Regions from separate parts of the Demequina capsici genome, predicted to be linked through region 1. Evidence: predicted binding sites of a transcription regulator. Region 1 holds the regulator's gene; the other holds the start of a gene.
The links. Region 1 encodes LexA, which represses DNA repair genes until DNA is damaged. Its sites were predicted from a motif close to TCGAACANNTGTTCGA; they were not measured.
Positions count from the first base shown of each region.

Region 2: the regulator LexA is predicted to act here: its motif matches at 1,745-1,760, upstream of uvrA (excinuclease ABC subunit UvrA).

Region 1 is NZ_CP134880.1:1,778,389-1,781,801, reverse strand. It holds gene RN607_RS08535 (ATP-dependent DNA helicase) at 1-1,578, shown strand, start outside; gene lexA (transcriptional repressor LexA) at 1,699-2,421, opposite strand; gene RN607_RS08525 (LysM peptidoglycan-binding domain-containing protein) at 2,597-2,917, shown strand; gene nrdR (transcriptional regulator NrdR) at 3,044-3,413, shown strand, end outside.
Region 2 is NZ_CP134880.1:1,546,699-1,550,111, forward strand. It holds gene uvrA (excinuclease ABC subunit UvrA) at 1-1,720, opposite strand, end outside; gene RN607_RS07450 (YciI family protein) at 1,831-2,112, shown strand; gene RN607_RS07455 (TerC/Alx family metal homeostasis membrane protein) at 2,125-3,177, opposite strand; gene uvrB (excinuclease ABC subunit UvrB) at 3,204-3,413, opposite strand, start outside.

The sequences.
Region 1 (3,413 bases):
CGTCTCGGCGGTGGGTATCCCGAGCCCGAGGAGGCGCGGCTGTTCGAGGCGGGGCCCACCAGCGAGCTCGGCCGTGAGGTCGCGCGCCTCCACGAATGGGCGGAGTCGACCGACACCGGTGATCGGGACGACCTCATCCCGGGCGTGTCCGGCAGGGCGTGGGCGCAGGTGTCGCTGTCCGGTCGCGAGTGCCTCGACTCGAAGTGCCCGATGGCCGCGGAGTGCTTCTCACAGCGCGCTCGTGCCGAGGCCGCCGAGGCCCAGATCATCGTCACCAACCACGCGGTGCTGGGTGTCCAGGCGGCAAGCCATGACCTGCTCGGCGAGCACGATGTGCTGATCGTCGACGAGGCGCATGAGCTGGTGCAGCGGATCACGTCCGCGGCCACTCATGAGCTGACGGTACGCGGGCTGGACCGCGCGGCGAGCAGCGTGCGCAGATGCGGGAGGACGACGGACGACCTCGACCGCGCCGCGCGCGCCCTCGACTCGGCGCTCGGCGATCAGGAGGTCGGACGGCTGCGCCTCGGGCTGCCTGAGGAGCTCGCGGCCGCGGTGGAGCTGGTCCGCGGTGCTGCCCGCGCGCTCCTCACGGAGGTGGCCAAGGTCGCCGAGCAGGCGGGAGCGTCCGCGAAGGTGGCGAGCGCGGCTCTCACGGAGATCATCGACGTGTGCGAGGAGCTTCAGGGCGAGCACGGGCGGTACGTGATCTGGCTGGCGCCGCCCGACGGCGAGTACGACGAGCGAAGGCCCGCGAGGATCGTCGCTGCGCCGCTCGACGTCGCGGGCCTGATCGGCCATCGCCTCGTGGAGGACAAGGCGGCGATCTTCACCTCTGCGACACTCGCGCTCGGCGGCGGCTTCGACGCGATCTCGCGCCATATAGGGATCGCCGATCCGGTCACGCTCGATGCCGGGAGCCCGTTCGACTACGGGCGGCAGGGGATCCTATACGTCGCCTCCCACCTGCCGCGCCCGGGCGCGGGAGGGATCTCCGACGAGGCATTGGAGGAGCTCGTCGCGTTGGTGGAGGCGGCGGGAGGACGAACCCTCGGCCTGTTCAGCTCGCATCGCGCGGCGCAGGCCGCCACGGACGCGCTGCGGGAACGGCTCGACCTTCCCATCCTCAATCAGAAGGACGACCAGCTCCCCACCTTGGTGCGCCAGTTCGCCGACGATCCACGCGCCTGCCTGTTCGGCTCCACCTCGCTGTGGCAGGGGATCGACGTTCCAGGTCCGACCGCATCGCTTGTGGTGATCGACCGCATCCCGTTCCCGCGTCCCGACGATCCTGTCGCGCAAGCCCGGACGGAGGCCGTCGCTCAGGGAGGGGGCAACGGCTTCATGGCGGTGAGCGCGACGCATGCTGCGCTACTTATGGCGCAAGGGGCCGGCCGCCTGATCCGCGCCATGGAGGATCGTGGTGTGGTCGCGGTGCTCGACTCGAGGCTCTCCACCGCGAGATACGGCGGCTTCCTTGCCCGGTCGATGCCACCGCTGTGGGGCACTACCGATCGTGACGCGGTGCTCGGCGCGCTGCGTCGCCTCGATGACGCCGCCTGCGCTGACGGCCGCTGAGCAACCACCCCACAGCGGCCGTGTCGAGGGGTCCGAGACCGTAGCGTCGGTGTGGGCGAATGCGCATCGCAGGTACAGGAGGGCGTTTCTCGGCGACGCGCCGTCCGTGCCGGCACCCGGCTAGAGGCGGCGCATCACCGACACGACCTTGCCCATGATCTGCGCGTGGGTGCCGTCGATCGGCGTGTACGCAGGGTTGTGCGGCATCAGCCAGACCTGGCCGTCGCGGCGACGGAAGGTCTTCACCGTGGCCTCGTCGTCCAGCAGCGCGGCGACGATGTCGCCGTTGTCGCAGCTGGCCTGGCGTCGCACGACGACCCAGTCGCCGTCGCAGATCGCGGCGTCGATCATGGAGTCGCCAGAGACCTTCAGCATGAAGAGCTCGCCTTCGCCCGTGAGCTGGCGGGGGAGTGTGAACACGTCCTCGACCACCTGATCGGCGAGGATCGGACCGCCGGCCGCGATCCGGCCGACCAGCGGTACCGCCGCGGTCGCGCCATCGTCCACCAGGGTGGCGGCGTGGAGCGGCTGCGGTCGGGCGTCGGAGGATTCGCTCGCAACGGCTGCCTCCTCGGGCATGACCACCTCGATGGCGCGGGGTCGGTGAGGGTCCCTGCGAAGAAGGCCCTTCGCCTCGAGTGCGCTCAGCTGATGCTTGACGGAAGAGGTGGACGTCAGCCCGACGGCCTCGCCGATCTCGCGCATCGACGGCGGGTAGCCGCGGCTCAGCACCGAGTCTCGGATGTGCTCGAGTATGAGGCGCTGCCGCTCGGTGAGCGTGTCACCCCCGCGCACGTCGGGGAATGCGTGGATGGTCGCGTCCCGCTGCTGGTCGTCCGCCATGGCTCCGCCCTCCTCGCCGGCCCGGATGTCAGTGGCCGGTGGTGTCCTTGTTCCGAACCTAGAGCAGGGTCGGACGGAAATCAAACATATGTTCGACCGTGTCTTGTGGAAGTCGCTGCCCGGTGCTACAAATAGAACATACGTTCGATAGAACAAGTGTTCGAAGGAGGACGAGATGACGATCGGAACTCTCACGGTGACGGCCCCGCGCACCGCGTCGGCACGTACCCGCAGGATGGTGCTGCTCGCCGTGCTCCTCGTGCTGGCGATGTTCGTGGCTCCTCGCGCGATCGCGGGCGGTGACGCCGTGCCCGTCGAGTCGGTTCTCACGACGTACACGGTCGCCACCGGCGACACCCTCTGGTCGATCGCGTCGTCGCTCACCCCTGTCGGAGAGGACGTCACGGAGAAGCTGGCCGAGATCCAGGAGATCAATCGAATGGCGACGTCGCAGCTTGCCGCCGGTGAGCAGATCCTGATCCCGCTCGCGGGCTGATCCGCGAGCGTCGCGCTTCACCCGTGGTGGCGGGCCTGATCGAAGAGCGGTGGGTCAGTATCTGCCCCGTTCACTGCTGCTCGCGGATACGTGCGTGACGCGTGTGAGTCGTGGGAGAGTAGGGGCATGTATTGCCCTTTCTGCAGGCATCCTGACTCCCGAGTGGTCGATTCCCGAGTCGCCGAGGACGGTAGCCAGATCCGGCGGCGACGTGAGTGCCCCAACTGCGGCAAGCGCTTCTCAACCGTCGAGACGCCCACCCTGATGGTGGTGAAGCGCACCGGCGTGTCTGAGGCCTTCAGCCGAGACAAGGTGGTCAACGGCGTGCGGAAGGCCTGTCAAGGCCGACCGGTCAGCGAGGACGACCTCGTGAAGCTCGCCTACCGCGTCGAGGACTCCATTCGCGAGGGCGGCCAAGCCGAGATCAACGCGCTCGACATCGGTCGCGCGATCCTCGAGCCCTTGCGCGAGCTCGACGAGATCGCATACCTGCGCT
Region 2 (3,413 bases), 230 kb from region 1:
ACACGACCTCTCCCCCGTGCTCGCCCGCACCCGGGCCCACGTCGACCACCCAGTCCGCGGTGCGAATCGTGTCCTCGTCGTGCTCCACGACGATGAGCGTGTTGCCCAGGTCGCGCAGGCGCGTGAGAGTGTCGATCAGCCGGCGGTTGTCGCGCTGGTGCAGTCCGATGCTCGGCTCATCGAGCACGTAGAGGACGCCGACGAGGCCCGATCCGATCTGCGTGGCGAGCCTGATGCGCTGAGCCTCGCCTCCCGACAACGTGCCCGCGGCGCGGGACATCGTCAGGTAGTCGAGCCCCACGTCGAGCAGGAACCCGAGGCGCGCATCGATCTCCTTCAGCACCTGGACCGCGATCGCTCGGCCGCGGTCGTCGAGCTCCGCGGTCGTGATGAACTGCTTCGCGTCCGCGATCGACATGTCGCACACCTCGGCGATCGACATCCCGCCGATCGTGACCGCGAGGACCTCGGGCTTGAGGCGCGCACCCCTGCAGACCGGGCAGGGCACCTCGCGCATGTACGCCTCGTACTTCTCGCGCGAGAACTCCGACTCCGTCTGCTCATGCAGGCGCTCGAGCCACGTGATCACGCCCTCGAAGCCGGTGGTGTACTGGCGTTCACGACCGAACCGGTTCTTGAATCGGACGTGGACCTGGTAGTCCTTGCCCTTCAGGATCGCGTCGCGCGCGTCCTTCGGCAGCTCCTGCCACGGCTGGTCGAGCGAGAATCCCAGCTCATCTGCGAGCGCTGCAACGGTGCGGCCGAAGTACTCGGAGGACGTCTGCGCCCACGGTGCCACCGCACCCTCGTTGAGGCTCGCCGTCGGGTCGGGAACCACGAGTTCGGGATCGACCTCGAGGCGGACTCCGATGCCCGTGCACTCCGGGCAGGCGCCGTAGGGCGCGTTGAACGAGAAGGTGCGAGGCTCCATCTCCTCGAGGGCGAGCACGTGGTCGTTCGGGCACGCGCGCTTCTCGCTGTACCGCCGAGCCGGCAGCTCACCATCCACAGGGTCGATGACGACGAGCCCATCGGCGATCCGCAACGCCGTCTCGACGGAGTCCGCGAGCCGCTGCCGTACGCCGTCCCGTGCCACGAGGCGGTCCACGACCACCTCGATGTCGTGCTTGAGCTTCTTCTCAAGCTGGGGCGGCTCGGTCAGCTGCACCGTCTCGCCGTCGACTCGCGCACGCGCGAAGCCCTGCTGCTGCAGCTCCTCGAAGAGATCCTGATACTCGCCCTTGCGTCCGCGCACGACGGGCGCGAGCACCTGATAGCGGGTGCCTTCCGGCAGCGCGAGCACGGAGTCCACGATCTGCTGCGGCGTCTGAGACCTGATCTCCTCACCGCAGATCGGGCAATGAGGAGTACCGACGCGCGCGTAGAGCAGACGCAGGTAGTCGTACACCTCGGTGATGGTCCCCACTGTCGAACGCGGGTTGCGGTTCGTCGACTTCTGATCGATCGACACCGCCGGCGAGAGTCCCTCGATGAAGTCGACGTCGGGCTTGTCCATCTGCCCGAGGAACTGACGCGCATACGCGCTGAGCGACTCCACGTACCGCCGCTGCCCCTCCGCGAAGATCGTGTCGAAGGCCAGGGACGACTTGCCCGATCCCGACAGCCCTGAGAAGACGATCAGCGCGTCCCGGGGAAGGTCCAGATCGACGCCTTTGAGGTTGTGCTCGCGCGCTCCGCGCACCAGGATCCGGTCATTCACACGGCAATGCTACGCGCCCCGGCATCGAACACTTGTTCGATGCGCCGGAGTGTCGCGCCGCCGGGAGCGTCGGCACCTGCTCGACCGACCTTCACGGCACAATGGCGGGCATGACGATGTGGGCGATCCAGTACGGGTACGACAGCAGCCAGGCTGAGCAGATGGCCGCGGTGCGGCCCAGCCATCGCGCGTATCTGGCCGCGTTGATGGACGCGGGCTCCATGCTCGCGTTCGGCCGCTTCGACGACGAGCTCGAGCCGGGGGCGATCCTCCTTGCGGAGGCTGACTCGCGTGACGCGGTAGACGCCTTGCTCGCTGAGGACCCGTACCAGGTGCACGGACTTGTCGCCAGCTGCTCGGTGCGCCCGTGGGCGGGAGCGGTCAGGGGCTGACGGTCCCGACCGTCACTCCTTCGTGCCTGCGTCCTCGTCGCTGCCGTCACGCACCTCGACCGACGGGTCTGCAAGCGGGTCATGCAGGTGTGCGCCTGTGCGCTTGGACATGATCATCGATGCTGCGGCGGCCACGCCGAGCACGATGACGATCACGCCGAGCGACAGCCAGGTCGACGGCACCGGGACCTCCTCCATGGGCATGCCACCGTTGATGAACGGCAGCGAGTTGCCATGCAAGGCCTCGAGGATCATCTTGACGCCGATGAACCCGAGCACCACTGCCAACCCGTACGACAGGTAGATCAGCCTTGTGAGCAGCCCCTCGACGACGAAGAAGAGCTGCCTCAGCCCCAGCAGCGCGAAGGCGTTCGCGGTGAAGACGATGTACGGGTCCTGGGTGAGGCCGAAGATCGCCGGGATGGAGTCGAGGGCGAACATCACGTCGGTGGAACCGAGCGCGATGATGACGAGCAGGAGCGGTGTCATCATGCGGACGCCGTGCTCGCGCACGAGCACCTTCGTGCCCCGGTACCCATCGGTCACAGGCATGGCGCGCCGCACCAGCCGGATGAACGCGTTCTCCTTGTACTCGACCTCACCCTCCTCCGCACCGCCGCCCCTGCCGATCACGACCGCGGTGTAGATGAGGAATGCGCCGAACAGGAAGAAGACCCAGTGGAAGGCGGCCAGCGCGGCCGCGCCGGCGGCGATGAACGCTCCGCGGAAGACGAGCGCGAGTGCGATCCCGATGAGGAGCACCCGCTCACGCAGTCGTGGAGGCACTGCGAACCGCGTCAGGATCACGAGGAACACGAAGAGGTTGTCGACGGACAGCGACTCCTCGGTCACGTAGCCCGCGAGGAACTGCGCGCCCTTGTCGGGAGTCGACCACCACCAGAAGCTCGCGCCGAAGATCAGGGCCAATGCGATGTAGAACAGCGACCACCGCACTGACTCCTTGAAGGTGGGCACGTGCGGGCGACCGACCACCACCATGAGGTCGAAGACGAACATGCCGACGATGCCGGCGAGCGTGATGGTCCAGACGAGGGGCGACTCCACCCGATCATCCTAGGGGCGGGCGTTGCTCATCCTGCGGCGAGCATGCCTCTGAGCTCTTTCTTCAGCTCGCCGATCTCGTCACGCAGCCTGGCGGCGAGCTCGAACTGGAGCTCGGATGCGGCCGCGCGCATCTGCTCCGACAGGTCCTCGATGAGCTGCGCGAGATCCTCTGCCGGGCGCTCGCGATGCCGAGGGTCGACCGTCGCGGGGGTGGGCGCCTTCGCCCGTGCTTCCTG